DNA from 3 places in the Ottowia sp. VDI28 genome. Region 2 is predicted to be linked to each of the others. Evidence: predicted binding sites of a transcription regulator. Region 2 holds the regulator's gene; each other region holds the start of a gene.
The links. The regulator FNR, encoded in region 2, switches genes on or off when oxygen is low (the NO sensors DNR and NnrR bind a similar motif). The targets are predictions, from matches to a motif close to TTGATNNNNATCAA.

Region 1 (5,169 bases), 1.8 Mb from region 2:
ATCTGCCTTGTCAATGGCCGAAAACTGCACCACCTGCATACCAGACTCCCTTCAGGATGCGCTGCGCGCCGATCCGGGTCACGCATCCGCTTATGTTTGTGTGATCGGTACTGTGGCTTAGCAGCTTCCATGCCAAGAGGGGCAAGTGGGCAAGAGGGCAAGAGGGCAAGAGGGCAAGAGGGCAAGAGGGCAAGAGGGCGCAAAGACCTGATGCCTACAATTCATAGAGCAAGCTTTTGTATGAAGCCAGCGTTTGGAACGCAAGGAGACAGCGGCGTATGTTCAAGAAGATAGCGATCTACGGAGCCGGCGCCATCGGCGGCTGGATAGGGGCGCGCCTGGCGGAAAAGGGCGCGGAGGTCAGTGTGGTGGCGCGCGGGGCCACTCTGGAGGCCTTGCGGCAGGGCGGCCTGCGTTTGCGCCAGAAGGGCGCCGATGCCGTGGAGCATGAGTCCGCCCAGGCGGTGCGCGCCAGTGCCGACCCGGCCGAACTGGGTGTGCAGGATCTCGTGATCGTGGCTGTCAAGGCGCCGGGCATGGCTGATGTAGCGGGCCGGATCGGTCCGCTGTTGGGCCCGAAGACGGTGGTGCTGACCGCGATGAATGGCGTGCCATGGTGGTTCCTCCAAGGCTTTGGCGGCCTGATCGCCGGGCAGCGTCTGGAATCGGTGGATCCCGGTGGCGCGATTGCGCGGGCCATTGCGCCGGCGCATGTCATCGGCTGCGTGGTGCATGCCAGCTGTGCGCTGGATGCCCCAGGGGTGATCCGCCATCACTTCGGCCAGGGGCTGATCATCGGCGAACCGGCAGGCGGCGACAGCGCGAGGGTGCAGGCGCTGGCCGGCTTGCTGCAGGAAGCGGGCTTCGAGGCCACGGTATCGCCTCAGATCCAGAAAGACGTCTGGTACAAGCTCTGGGGCAACATGACGGTGAACCCCGTCAGTGCCTTCACCGGCGCCACCGCCGATCGCATCCTCGATGACGATCTGGTGCGCGGCTTCATCAGCGCCGTGATGCTGGAGGCCCGAGAGATCGGCGCACGCATCGGCATCCCCATCGAGCAGCAGCCGGAGGACCGCCACATGGTCACGCGCAAGCTGGGCGCCTTCACACCCTCCATGTTGCAGGACGTGCGAGCCGGCAAGCCGGTGGAGATCGATGCGCTGGTGTCAGCCGTGCGGGAGCTCGGGGTGTTGACTCAGACGCCTGCGCCTTTCACCGATGCTTTGTTGGGGCTGGCCCGGCTGCACGCACGGGTGCATGGGCTCTATCCTGAATGAGCCAGAGCGAATAAGCCGGAATGACCCGCTCCAGCCCGGGCCGGGCGCTTAGCGGCGCAGCTTTCGCTTCGTTGCTATCCATCGCTCTCCTGATGGGGGCCAACCACGTGGCTGCCCGGCTGGCCTTCGATCATGGAACGGATGTGGCCACCGCAGTGGTGGTCCGCAGCTTTTTCACTGCATTGGTAGTGGGCGCCTTGCTGGTAGGGCAGCAAGGGTCTTTTTCTCTGACGGTGCGCCAGCGCAAGGCGCTGCCGGCGATCGGCCTTTTGATCGCAGTGCAAAGCCTATGCCTGTATTCCGCCGTGGCCCGGTTGCCGGTGGCACTGGCGCTGCTGGCCTTCAATAGCTATCCGCTCTGGACGGCGTTCTGGGCTCGGGTTCTCTATCAGCACAAGCCTGAGCGCGCCATGCTCCTGATCATGCCGGTTATTTTGCTGGGCCTGGTGCTGGCTCTGGATGTATTTGGCGCCGCTTCGGGGCTGGGCGCTGCCGGGCAGTGGCGCAAAATTGGGGTTGGCGTGGCCTTCGCGCTTGCCGCGGCGGCCACGTTTTCCCTGGCGCTGGTGCTGACGCAGCACGAGGCAGGCGATCTCGACGGCCGGTTGCGCACGTTTGCCACCATGGCCATAGTCAGCGTGCTGGCGGCAGCCGGCGTCTGGTGGCAAGGGGGGCCCCACCTGCCTGTGGCATCAGCAGGCTGGTGGGGGTTGGCACTGCTGACCTTGCTCTACGGCAGCGGTATCACACTTCTTTTCACTGTGCTGCCCCGTCTGGGCGTGGTGGGCAATGCAGCCATCATGAACGTCGAGCCTGTTGCCGCGCTGGTTCTGGCTTGGCTGATCCTGGGGCAGGCCATCGCGCCAGTGCAGGTGCTAGGTGCATTGATCGTGGTCGGTGCGGTGATGTGGCTGGGGATGCGCAAACGTTGAAGGTGTTTTGAGATATCCCTACCCCTTGGGTGAGGTTTCGAATTGCGGGGAGCGGCTTCCGCAAGGCTATCCCGGTCGGAATCGTCAGCGCCAGGGGCTGGGCTGGTGCGGCGGCGGGATCGAGACACCAGCAGAGAGCCTTCATGGATGGCTTGGGCAGCGAAGAGTACATGCCGGCTGTGAGACCTTTCGTGCTGTCACCTGCTGAAAGCTGAGCTTTGGCGCGACGTATCAAGCTGCGTCGGGCACGGCGTGAGCCGTTCTTGCGCCAGATCAAGCTTTGACTATGCCGGAGGGGCCATATTTGATCCAGCGCAAGACCGGACAGTTCAGCCGGGCCCAAGCTCGATTGCATCTCAACTCCCGAAACCTGGAGAACCTGTATGCAGACTCCGAATTCCATCCTTCTTCATCTCGATGGCTCTGCGCGCATAGGAGAAAGAATCAAACTGGCATGCCGGGTGGCAGAGAGTTTTGATGCCGAGGTGACCGCCAAGCCCTGTACCTATTCGGCGCTGATGCGCTACCCGTTCGCGATAGACGCGGGGTCGGAGGCGATCGAAGTCATGCGCAAAGTTGACCAAGAGGCGCGCGACAAGATGCATGGTATTTTTCTGGCGAACAGCGCGGGCTCGGCGCGGTTGCATTGGGAGGAGGCGGACGTCGAAGGGCCTTGGGGATTCGGCCGGCGCGCGCTTTATGCCGACCTCCTGATTCTTGGTCAGCGCGACAAGAATGATGCTGCGGATGCCGAGCTGCCAACTGATTTTCTACCCAGTGTGTTGGCGCAGAGCGGCCGGCCAGCCTTGGTCATGCCCTATGCGGGGCCGGTAGAACCGTTAGGCCGAAACATCCTCCTGGCGTGGAAGGAAACGCGCGAATCCGCGAGGGCCGTGACCGCTGCCCTCCCTTGGCTGTCCAGGGCAACGCAGGTACATGCTGTGGCGTATGGCGAAGATGCGCAGGCGTCGCTGCAGTCCTTGCGGAGTTATTTGCAGAAGCAAGGTATCCGGGATCTCTCACTGCATCGGGGCGACAGGGATGACGACGACGTTGGCAACAAGCTGCTGTCCCTGGCTTCCGATCTGGGATCGGACTTGCTTGTCATGGGCTGCTATGGCCATAGCCGCGCGCGCGAGTGGATTCTTGGTGGAGCCACACTGTCCATTCTTCAGTCGATGACATTGCCTGTATTGATGTCACACTGAGCGAGCTTGCCATGCGCATTGATTTCCTGGGCGGGACGGGTACCGTGACGGGTTCGAAGTATCTGTTGACCCACGAAGGCCGCCGGCTGCTGATCGATTGCGGGCTCTTCCAGGGGCTGAAGCAACTGCGCCTGCGCAACTGGGATGCGCTGCCGGTCGACCCTGCAAGCATAGACGCCGTACTGCTGACGCATGCCCATATCGATCACAGCGGCTTCGTGCCTAGATTAGTTCAGCTCGGCTTCAAGGGCAGGGTTTACTGCAGTGAGGCGACACGTGAGCTCTGCGAACTCTTGTTGCCCGACTCGGGCCGTTTGCAGGAGGAAGATGCCGACTATGCCAATCGTCATGGACATTCCAAACACCGGCCTGCTCTTGCGCTTTACACGGAGAAAGAGGCGCGCGCCGCACTCAAGCGCTTCGAGGTGGTTCCATTCGGGGAGGAGTGCTCCCCGTGGCCAGGGTGGTCATGGCGTTTGCGCAAAGCGGGTCATATCCTCGGAGCTGCCAGTGTGCGTGTGGGCTGGAAAAGTTCAAGTCTTCTATTTTCAGGGGATCTCGGACGCAGCAATGATCTCTTGATGCGTCCACCGGAGGCCGCCGAACCCGCTGACTATGTGGTGGTGGAATCGACCTACGGCAATCGCAAGCATCCTGCGGCAGACACCCTCACTGAACTGGCAAGCGTCGTCAACCGCACGGCTGCGCGCGGCGGTATTGTGCTGATTCCGGCGTTCGCTGTCGGGCGTGCGCAGACCCTGTTGCACTGCATGCGGTTGCTCAAGCAGGCGCGGCGCATTCCTGACATGCCGGTATACCTGAACAGCCCGATGGCAGCTGATGCAACGCGCCTTTACAGCAGGCACCTCGACGAGCACCGGTTGAGCCCTGAGCAATGTGACGCTACGAGCCTGAAGGCCGTCATTGTCAACTCCATCGAAGAGTCGCAGCGGTTGAATTCGCTGCAGTTTCCATCGGTCATCATATCGGCCAGTGGCATGGCGACGGGCGGCCGGGTTCTGCATCACCTGAAGGCTTATGCGCCAGATGCCAGAAATACCATCCTGTTTGCGGGATTCCAGGCAGCGGGCACGCGCGGCGCAAGCATGATGTCAGGCGCCGACAAGATCAAGGTCCACGGCGCCTACATACTCCTCAGGGCGGAGGTCGCTAGCCTGGAGACATTGTCGGCCCATGCTGACTGCGATGAGCTGTTGGCCTGGCTGGACGGCCTTCAGGCACCAAAGCGAGTCTTCGTGACACATGGAGAGCCCGTGGCGGCCGACGCATTGCGATTGGCCATCGAGGAACGCCATGGTTGGCCGTGCACAGTACCCGACTATCGTGAATCACAGGAACTCTGATGCGAGTCCGTGCACGCACGGGCGCATGTAGCAAACCTTAAGTTTCGCGGTGACTGGTTGGGTTTCGATGGCATTGCCAGCGGCCACTACGTTATCGGCCGATGCCTGGGGGGCCGATTTCCTGCGTTACTGGGTGGAGGCATTGGCTGAGCGCGGTATGCGAACGTCATCAGCAGGCCCGCCTGGTTTCGTTTCGTCACGCCTTCGATTGCGCTCGTTCTCATGGTTATCCCTACTATTCTTTCTATCTTGTTTATTAAATAGATAGTTGTAGTAGATGTCTGTTGATTTGTGGAAAATATCAAAAAACGATTCATTTTCAACGAATTGCGACAGATTCGCGGGTGTGCGGAACGTGTTCGGCACAGCCATCGCCAGCAGGAAT
Region 2 (5,169 bases):
GGCTACGTACGTCCTGTCTGTCTTGACGCTGCTTGTGCTGGCGGTGCTGACTGGCCTCTATGCCCTCGAAGGGCAGACCGTCTACGGTTTCGGCGGTATGGTGGTGAGCGACTCCATGGCCAACTGGCTCAAGTGCTTTGCCTCGCTGGCCACTGCTGTGACGCTGGTCTATGGCCGGACCTACATGCGCGACCGCGGCGTGCTGCGCGGTGGCGAGTGGTTTACGCTGAGCCTGCTGTCGCTGGTGGGTATCTTCGTGATGATTTCCGGCAACAACTTCCTGCTCATCTATCTGGGCCTTGAGTTGTTGACCCTGTCCAGCTACGCCATGGTGGCCTTGCGCCGCGACCACACGGTGTCCGTGGAAGCCGCCATGAAGTATTTCGTGCTGGGCGCCATGGCCTCCGGCTTCCTGCTGTACGGCCTGTCCATGCTCTACGGTGCCACTGGCACGCTTGACATCGGCTCCGTCTTCAAGGCCGTGGCTTCAGGCCAGATCCGCCATCAGGTGTTGGTGTTCGGCCTGGTGTTCGTGGTGGCCGGCTTGGCGTTCAAGTTTGGCGTGGTGCCTTTCCATATGTGGATTCCTGATGTCTATCAGGGGGCTCCTACGGCGGTCACGCTGACCATCGGCTCCGCACCGAAGCTCGCGGCTTTCGCCATCGCTATCCGCCTTCTGGTCGAAGGGCTTCTGCCACTGGCCTTCGATTGGCAGCAGATGCTCGGTTTGCTGGCCGTCGCGTCGCTCCTGGTGGGTAACCTGGCAGCCATCGCGCAGACCAATTTGAAGCGCATGCTGGCTTATTCCACGATCGCTCAGATGGGCTTTGTGCTGCTGGGCCTGATGTCGGGCGTGGTCAATGGCAACGCGCTGTCAGCGGCTAACGCCTATAGCTCGGCCATGTTCTACATGGTGACCTATGTACTGACGACGCTGGCGAGCTTCGGGATCATTCTGCTGCTTTCCCGCGAGGGGTTCGAAAGCGAAGAGATCGTCGACCTCGCAGGTCTCAACCAGCGCAGCCCGCTGTATGCCGGCATCATGGCTATTTGCCTTTTCTCGCTCGCAGGCCTGCCGCCGCTGGTGGGCTTCCAGGCCAAGTTGTCCGTGCTGCAAGCGCTTATCAGCACCGGTCAGTCGCTTCATATCGGCTTGGCGGTGTTTGCCGTGCTGATCTCGCTGGTGGGGGCTTTCTACTACCTGCGCGTCATCAAGGTTATGTACTTTGATGAGCCGGTGAGCGCATCGCCTATTACGGCACCCGCCGACATGCGTGCCTTGCTGTCGATCAATGGTGCTTTGGTGCTGGTGCTTGGTATCGTTCCGGGCGCATTGATGACGTTGTGCGCCAAGGCCATCGTGCAAATGCTGGGAACGTAAGGCAGCCTCGCTGTCTCTCAACAGGATGTCCCAGAGCTTTGCCATTTGGCTATTGATCCTGCTGGCTTTTGTGGCTGCCAATCTGCCGTTTCTGAACCAGCGCCTGCTGTCTGTCTATCCGCTCCGTGGCGGCAAGTCGCTGGCTTGGCGCTTGGCTGAACTGGTATTTTGGTACTTCGTTATCGGCGGCATTGGTCTGGGGTTGGAGCAGAGCGCCGGCCAGATTTCGCCGCAGGGGTGGCAGTTTTACGCCATCACGGGAGCGCTGTTTCTGACTTTGGCGTTCCCGGGCTTTGTCTACCGCTACCTGCTTCGGCGGGGCCGGTAATCCTGCAAATCCTGCCAGACCGTGCAAATGGAATGGCAGCAGAATGCACCTGCCAGCATCGCTTCCAGGATAATCCCTCCATGAGCTCCGATCCCCATCTGCAAGAAACCCGCGTCAGTAGCGAAGAAGTGCTGCGTGGCGGCTTCCTGCAGGTTTTGCGGGACACGGTGCGCCTTCCCGATGGCGCGCAAACCTACCGCGAATACATTGTTCATCCGGGCGCGGTGATGATCATTCCGCTGATCGAAGCCGAGGACGGGAGCGTGCGCGTGTTGATGGAGCGCCAATACCGCTATCCGGTGGGGAATGTCATGATCGAGTTTCCCGCCGGCAAACTCGATGCAGGTGAAGCGCCGCTGGTATGTGCCCAGCGCGAGTTGCGGGAAGAGACCGGTTACACCGCTCGCCAATGGGCGCGTGCAGGGAGATTACATCCGGGTATTTCATATTCCACCGAGTTCATCGAAATCTGGTTTGCCCGCGGCCTCTCAGAGGGCAAGTCCCAGTTGGATGAGGGGGAGTTCCTGGAAGTTTTCAGCGCCACGCCGCAAGAAATTCTTGACTGGTGCCGCAACGGCCAGATCACGGATGGCAAGACCCTGACCGGCGCGCTGTGGCTGCAAAACGTCCTGGCTGGCGCCTGGACGCTCGAATGGCGGGAAGCTTAAGTCATGAAGGTATTGGATCTTCAGTGCCATCACGGACACGTTTTCGAGGGCTGGTTCGCTTCGGAAGACGATTTTCAGCAGCAGGTATCCAGTCAGTTACTGACGTGCCCCATGTGCGGCGATACCTCGGTGAGCAAGCTACCTAGCGCCCCGCGTTTGAACCTGGGCGCTTCCGGGGCGCCTGTGACCGCTGAACCCTCCCAAGCCTCGCCGGGTGGGGCAGGAGCGTCTGAACCGGTGGCTGCACTGCCGCCAGCTTCACTGCAGGCCGCCTGGATGCAGATGGTGCGCCGCGTGATGGCCAACACCGAAGACGTGGGCGAGCGCTTCGCGGAAGAAGCTCGCAAGATTCACTATGGGGAGTCGGACGAGCGGGGTATCCGAGGCCAAGCTACTCCAGAGGAAACCGAAGCCTTGCTGGATGAGGGCATTGCAGTCGTGCCGCTGCCCGTGCCTCCGGGATTCAAGGATACGTTGCAGTAAAGCCGGCTGACGAGACTAGAGGCCTATTGCGGCGGCGTTTTGCGACGGCCTACCGCCTGGCCTATTGCGGCGTGATCACTTCTCGCAGCGCCTGGGTGTTCAGAATACGCACATGCCGCTGCTTGACTTCCACCAGGCCGTCTTCGGCAAACTTGGAAAAAGCCCGGCTCACGGTTTCCAGCTTGAGGCCCAGGTAGCTCCCAATTTCCTCGCGGGTCATGCGGAGAATCAGTTCCGACTGCGAAAAGCCTCGTGCGTGTAGCCGCTGCACCAGATTCAGCAGAAAGGTGGCCAGGCGCTCTTCGGCCCGCATGCTGCCAAGCAGCAGCATCACACCGTGTTCGCGCACGATTTCGCGGCTCATGATCTTGTGCACATGGCTCTGCAGCGCTGGCACTTCGCGCGAGAGCTCTTCGATGCGGTCGAACGGCATCACGCAGACTTCAGCATCTTCCAGCGCAATGGCATCGCAGGTATGGTGATCGTCCACGATGCCATCGAGGCCGATGATCTCGCCGGCCATTTGAAAACCTGTGACCTGATCGCGGCCGTCTTCGGAAGCAATGCAGGTTTTGAAGAAGCCCGTGCGTATGGCGTAGAGCGCTGAAAAGGGTTCTCCATTGGAGAACAGGGAGGCGCCCCGCCGGATTTTGCGCCGAGTGGCTACGAGTTCGTCCAACCTGTCGAGATCACTGCCCGACAAGTCCATGGGCATGCACAACTCACGCAGGTTGCAGTTGGAGCAGGCTACTTTGATGGCTTGAGGAGTCATTGTGGTGTCGGCGTGCGCACTAGGGCGAACTAGGGCGAGATGGTGGGCGAAGTGGTCGGCGAGGTAGTAAAGCGATGACTCATTGTAGGCTGCCCAGCGAATTGATCCACCGCAAACCTTGCGGCAATGGCCTCCATCTCTTGATCGGGATCAAGGAAATTTCATCTTTCCTGCGCGACCATCGACTCTGCTATCGAGGATATCTCCTGAATGACTACTGTGACCCCAGAATTGCTCCAGCGTTTCGATGTGCCTGGCCCGCGCTACACATCCTACCCCACGGCGGACCGGTTCGTGGAGGCGTTTGGCCAGGCTGACTATGTGCAGGCCCTGGAGCAGCGGCGCCATGGCCCCGCGGCCATGACGCTGCCGCTTTCGCTCTATGTGCATATTCCGTTCTGTGAGTCGCTTTGTTATTACTGCGCCTGCAACAAGATCATTACCAGGCACCATGAGCGCAGCGCGCCTTATCTGAGTTATTTGAGCCGCGAAGTCGATCTGCACGTGCAGCGCATCGGCCACGGGGTCAACGTGAGCCAGTTGCATCTGGGCGGCGGCACGCCTACGTTCTTCAATGACGGCGAGCTGGGCGGGCTGATGGGCATGCTGCGGCAGAATTTCAATCTAGTGCCCGGGGGGAGTACTCGATCGAGATCGATCCCCGGACCATTGACGAGGAGCGCCTTCGCACCCTGGCGCGCCTGGGCTTCAACCGCTTGTCCTTCGGAGTGCAGGATTTTGATCCAGACGTGCAGAAGGCGGTGCACCGCATCCAGCCCGCGGAGCAAGTGTTTTCCCTGGTGGCGGCGGCCAGGCGTATCGGCTTTGAGTCGATCAACGTCGATCTGATCTACGGCTTGCCCAAGCAAACCCCCGAATCTTTCGATCGCACGCTGGCGCAAGTGGCCGAATTGCGGCCTGATCGCATCGCTCTTTACGGGTACGCTCACCTGCCGGAGCGCTTCAAACCTCAGCGGCGCATCATTGCGATCGATCTGCCGGGGGCCGGCAACAAAGTGGCGATGCTGGCACGCGCACTCGCCGCGTTCGAGGCGGCAGGGTATATCTATGTGGGCATGGACCACTTCGCGTTGCCGAACGATTCCCTGGCTGTCGCCAAGCGGCAGGGCCGGTTGCATCGGAATTTCCAGGGCTATAGCACTCAGCCTGACTGCGACCTGATCGGCCTGGGCGTATCAGCCATCGGCAAAATAGGCGCGGTCTACAGCCAGAACGCCAAGACACTGGAAGAGTATCAGGACGCGCTCGACCATGGGTTGCTGCCTGTGGCCCGGGGTCTAGCTGTCTCACGAGACGATCTGGTCCGGCGTTCGATCATCATGGCACTGATGTGCCAGGGACGCTTGCACTTCGAGGCTATCGAGATCGCGCACCTCATCGATTTCAAGCGCACCTTTGCCGCTGAGCTGGAAGTGCTGCGCGGCATGCAGGCGCAGGGGCTGGTAGAGTTGTCTGATTCCGGTATTGAGGTGACCCCCATGGGGTGGTTCTTCGTGCGGGGTGTGGCGATGGTGTT
Region 3 (5,169 bases), 1.7 Mb from region 2:
CTGGCCTATTCCTGGCGCGACCTGGACCGCGCCACGGCGATGATGGCCAATCTGCTGCAGTCGCTCGATATTCCCGCTTCTCCCGATGGCGTACCGCCCCGGGTGGCGGTGCAGGTGGAGAAATCGGTCGAGGCGATGTTGCTGTATCTGGCCACGTTGCGCGCGGGCTTTGCGTTTTTGCCTCTCAATACCGCTTACCAGAGCGCCGAGATCGAGTATTTCGTGGGCAACGCCGAACCGGCGGTGGTGGTCTGCTCCAGCAAGAATTTCAATTGGGTCAGCAAGCTCGCTTTCAAGGCCGGCGCGCGCCATGTCTTCACGCTGGACGACGATCGCACGGGCAGCCTGCTCGAGCGCGCGGCGCACTGCAGCGACCGGCAGACGCCGGCCGTGAGGCGTGCCGATGATCTGGCCGCCATCCTCTACACCAGCGGCACCACTGGCCGCAGCAAGGGGGCCATGCTTTCGCACGGCAACCTGCTCTCGAATGCGCGCATGCTCCAGGACTACTGGGGCTGGCAGAAGGGCGACGTGCTGATCCATGCACTGCCGATCTTCCACGTGCACGGTCTTTTCGTGGCTATTCACGGCGCGCTGCTGAATGGCAGCAAGATGCTATGGATGGGAAAGTTCGATCCCAAGCGTGCCATTGCCTATATGCCGCGCGCGACCGTGTTCATGGGCGTGCCGACCTTGTACGTGCGCATGCTGGCCGAACCCGCCCTCGATCGCGAGCAGGCGGCCCGCATGCGGCTGTTCATCAGCGGATCCGCGCCGCTGCTGCTGGAAACCTTCAATGAATGGAAGGAGCGTACCGGCCACACGATCCTGGAGCGCTACGGCATGAGCGAGACCATCATGCTGACCAGTAACCCCTACCAGGCCGACGCGCGCTACGGCAACCAGAGCGACCGGCGCGGCGGAACCGTTGGTTTCCCGTTGCCCGGTGTTCAGTTGCGCGTGCAGGATGATGGCGGCCAACCGATGCCGGCGGGTGAGATCGGCGGTATCCAGGTGGCGGGGCCGGGCGTCTTCGCAGGCTACTGGCGCATGCCTGAAAAGACCGCGGAAGAGTTCACCGCCGATGGCTTTTTCAAGACCGGCGACGTCGGCCTGCAGGATGAGCGCGGCTATGTCACCATCGTCGGGCGCAGCAAGGACCTGATCATCAGCGGTGGCTATAACGTCTATCCGGCAGAAATCGAGGGATACCTGAATGAGTTGCCCGGCGTGGCCGAAAGCGCACTGGTGGGCGTGCCCCATCCCGATTTTGGCGAGGTGGGGGTGGCGGTGGTGATTGCCAAGCCAGGGGCACAGTTGAGCGGCGATGCATTGCTGGCCGAGCTGAAGGCGCGGCTGGCCAACTTCAAAATCCCCAAGCGCTGCTTCATCGAAGCCGAATTGCCCCGCAATACGATGGGCAAGGTGCAGAAGAACCTGCTTCGGGAGCGCCACAAGGGCTTGTTCGCGGCCTGAGTATTCGCTTGTCCATGTGCGATCCTGGAAGGCCGGGGTTGTGGGATCACGCACAAAACCGGCGCGGGCGGGGCACTGGCGAAGTGCCGCTTATGCACAAAAAACATGCTGCGCTGCGTCAAGATTTGAAGCAGGCTCAGCTTCTTTTATGAAAATTCATGGTTTTCTAAGTGGTTGATTTTATTGGTATTTATAAAACTGCTGCTTTTGCGGGCATTCTAAGCAAAGCCTTGATTTACAAGGCTTGAGCCGATTTCACCCAAGGCTATCAACAAAGTTATCCACAGAAACTCTGGATCACTCGTAAAGCGCTTTGAAATCAAGAGTTTGTGTGCCTTTTCAACAATGAGAGTGAGAAAACCGCTCCTAGTGGACGTCACGCCGCCTCCTTGAGTCAACGGGAGGCCGGGAATTCCCAGAGGAAGGCGTGATGGCGTGTTGCACCGCAACTCTACAAAGTCACACTCCTCTCATTTAAGGCGAGATCGTAGGCGGCGGCTGACAGCCCCGGCCGGGTGGGGCCGCTACACTCGGCACATCGAACAGCGCGGTGGTGAGTTCCGCGTTGTTCCCATCTACCCATTTGGAAGGAATCACCCGCTATGTCCTTGAGGTCCCTTTTTCTGCTGCTGGTTGGCGCGCTTATCGTCATCTTCGTGGGCGTCAACTGGCAGCAGATGACCACGCCGACCGATCTGTCGCTGATCTATACCGACATCCGCGCACCGCTGGGTTTGGTCCTGCTGGGTTTGATGGCGCTGCTGGCGGCGGTGTTTGTGGGACTGATTGCCTACATGCAGGCCACGGTGCTGTTCGAGACGCGCCGGCACGCCAAGGAACTGGCCATTCAACGCGATCTTGCGGACAAGGCCGAGGCCTCGCGTTTCACCGATCTGCGTGCACACCTGGACCGTGAAGTGGCACGGCTCTCTGAAGTCATCAACAACCAGAGCCGGGAAACCCTTTCCCGTGTGGACCGTGCCGAGATGGGCCTGCGCGAGCGCCCCGCTGATGCCGAGATCTCGCGTTTGGTACAGGCAGTGGAGAGCCATAACCGCGATCTGCACTCGCGCGTCGACCGGCTGGAGATGGGGCTTCGGGAAGGGCTGGCGGGCTACACACCAGCGCCAGCTTCCGTGACACCTCCCTCCCAGGCGACTCTCGCCGCGCCTCCGGCGGACGATATTGGGGACGTGGTGCCTCGCTGAAGAGGCGGCTGCCCGTAAAAATGAAACCAACCCCGGCCGCGGGTCTGCCCGCAGCCGGGGTTTTGTTTTGGTTGACATCTGGCCGCCAGGTGGCGGCCTTCCAGGGCTTCTGAAACTTACCTGAGCACCAGCACCGGGATCTCGGAGTGGGTTAGCACCTGCTGCGTCTCGCTGCCCAGCAACAGACGCTTGACGCCCCGGCGGCCATGCGAAGCCATCACGATCACATCGGCCTTGTGCTTTTTGGCGGCGGCAATCAACGCTTCGGACACCACATCCGATTTGACCACCAGGGCCTTGACTTTCACACCTTTGGCTTCGCCCGCCTTTTTCACGGTATCGACAATGGCCTGGCCTTCTTCGGTCCATTGCTTTTCGACCCGTTTCACATCGTCGACTGACAACGCGATGGAACCTTCGAAGTAGCTTTGCGGGTAACGCGGAATAATCTTCAGCGCGATCAATTCGGCGCCACAGGTGACTGCCAGAGAGATGGCACTGTTGACTGCTTTTTTGGACAGTGGGGAGCCGTCAGTGGCCACGAGAATGCGTTTGAACATGGTCTATCTCCTCAAGTGAACCGGAATCACAGTCTGCGCCAAATTCCTGTACAAGACTCTAGACTGCCACTCAACCATACCAAGCGCATGGCGGCTTATCTTGATATGGGTCAAGTTCGCATTGGGTATTGGGCGTACATTCGGGGGCATGCAGAGCGCTGCCGTCATATCTCCCCTGTCCGAGGGGGCTGCGCGAGCCGAGCCGCCGCCGGGCGGTGCTTCGCAATGGGCGTTGCTCGATGAGCCCGATGAATGGATGGAATTCAGCCGGCGGGTTTCCGCCCCTGCTGGAGCGGCCGATGGCGCATGCTGGGAATCCACGATTGTCTTCGAGGGCATGCACTGCGCGGCTTGCGCGGTCACCATCGAGGACGCGTTGCGCGCGGTGCCCGGTGTGCATTCGGTTGAAGTGAGCGCCGCAAGCCATCGCGGGAGCGTGGTGTGGGAAGAGGGCGCTACCCGGCCGTCGGCCTGGATGCAAGCCGCGCTGCGCTCCGGTTACCGGCCGCTGCCGGCCCACGATGCCTTCGCTGCCGAGCGGCGCCGTGCCGAAACCCGCAAGATGATGTGGCGCCTGGGCGTGGCGGGCCTGTGCATGATGCAGGTGATGATGTATGCCACGCCGACATACTTCACTGAGCCGGGCGAAATCGAACCCGATATCGTGCACTTGTTGCGCTGGGCGTCCTGGGTGCTGTCGATCCCGGTGATGCTGTTTTCCTGCCAGCCCTTTTTCCGCAATGCGCTGCTTGATCTGAAGCTGCGCCGCGTCAGCATGGATCTGCCGGTGTCTCTGGGCATGGTCATCACATTCGCCGTCAGCATGCTGGGTACCTTCGAGCCCCAGGGGGTGTTCGGGCGCGAGGTGTATTTCGACTCGCTGACCATGTTCGTGTTTTTCCTGCTGACCGGGCGCTGGTTGGAGCTGCGCCTGCGCGACCGCACCGCTGGTGCGCTGGAGGCGTTGATGCACCGCCTGCCTGAGAGTGTGGAGCGGCTGTCCGCCGATGGCTCGTGGGAGCGCGTGGCGGCACGGCGGGTGCGGGTGGGTGACGTGGTCCGTGTGCTGCCGGGCGAGGTGTTCCCGGCTGATGGGGTCGTGCTGCGCGGCGGCACCATGGCCGACGAAGCCTTGCTCACGGGAGAGTCCACGCCGCTGGCCCGAGGCGTGGGTGCGCAGGTGATCGCGGGCAGCCACAACCTGACCGCGGCGGTTGAGGTGCAGGTGACGCAGGTCGGAGCCGATACCCGCTACGCACAGATCGTCGCGCTGATGGAGCAGGCGTCCAGCAGCAAGCCGCGTATTGCTCAACTGGCCGATCGGCTGGCCAAGCCATTCCTGATATTCGTGCTGTTGGCTGCCGGCCTGGCGTGCGCCTGGTGGTGGCCTAGCGATCCAGGCCATGCGCTGATGATCGCGGTCTCGATTCTGGTGGTGACATGTCCCTGCGCGCTGTCGCTGGCCACGCCAGCCGCCATGCTGGCCAGCGCCGGCAGCCTGGCCCGAAGCGGCGTGCTGGTGCGCCGGCTGGAGGCGCTGGAAGTGTTGGCCGGCGTCGATACCGTGGTGTTCGACAAGACGGGCACCCTTACGCGTGACGCCTTCGTGCTGGAACACGTTCGGCTGCGCGAAGGCGTGACGCGCGAGCGGGCGCTGGCTCTTGGGGCTGCGCTGGCCCGGGGCAGCTTGCATCCTGTTTCGCGGGCTCTGGTGGCCGAGGCCGAGCAGGCCGGGTTGGTGCCGGAGGGTTGGCGGATCAGCGAGCAAGAAGAGTTGGCCGGGCAGGGTGTATGTGCGCTCGTGTCCGCGGCGGATGCGGCGCCGCAGCACGTGAAGTTGGGCTCTGCCTTGTTCTGTGGCGCCCCTGCAACTATGAATGAAGGCTTGGCCTCTCATTTGAGTGATGAAAGCGGGTGGCTTGCCA

Region 1: WJU18_RS05305 (universal stress protein) is a predicted target of FNR. The motif match lies at 2,476-2,489, and genes of this name have one in related genera.
Region 3: WJU18_RS21800 (universal stress protein) is a predicted target of FNR. The motif match lies at 3,345-3,358, and genes of this name have one in related genera.

The regions. Positions count from the first base shown of each region.
Region 1 is NZ_CP149820.1:1,136,645-1,141,813, forward strand. Features, by position in the region: gene WJU18_RS05290 (ammonium transporter) at 1-39, opposite strand, end outside; gene WJU18_RS05295 (2-dehydropantoate 2-reductase) at 279-1,280, shown strand; gene WJU18_RS05300 (EamA family transporter) at 1,301-2,212, shown strand; gene WJU18_RS05305 (universal stress protein) at 2,596-3,420, shown strand; gene WJU18_RS05310 (MBL fold metallo-hydrolase) at 3,432-4,784, shown strand.
Region 2 is NZ_CP149820.1:2,924,632-2,929,800, forward strand. Features, by position in the region: gene nuoN (NADH-quinone oxidoreductase subunit NuoN) at 1-1,381, shown strand, start outside; gene WJU18_RS13980 (DUF2818 family protein) at 1,407-1,709, shown strand; gene WJU18_RS13985 (NUDIX domain-containing protein) at 1,790-2,377, shown strand; gene WJU18_RS13990 (DUF1178 family protein) at 2,381-2,860, shown strand; gene fnr (fumarate/nitrate reduction transcriptional regulator Fnr) at 2,922-3,632, opposite strand; partial or broken gene hemN (oxygen-independent coproporphyrinogen III oxidase) at 3,843-5,169, shown strand, end outside.
Region 3 is NZ_CP149820.1:4,575,984-4,581,152, reverse strand. Features, by position in the region: gene WJU18_RS21810 (malonate--CoA ligase) at 1-1,476, shown strand, start outside; gene WJU18_RS21805 (LapA family protein) at 2,079-2,684, shown strand; gene WJU18_RS21800 (universal stress protein) at 2,801-3,244, opposite strand; gene WJU18_RS21795 (heavy metal translocating P-type ATPase) at 3,393-5,169, shown strand, end outside.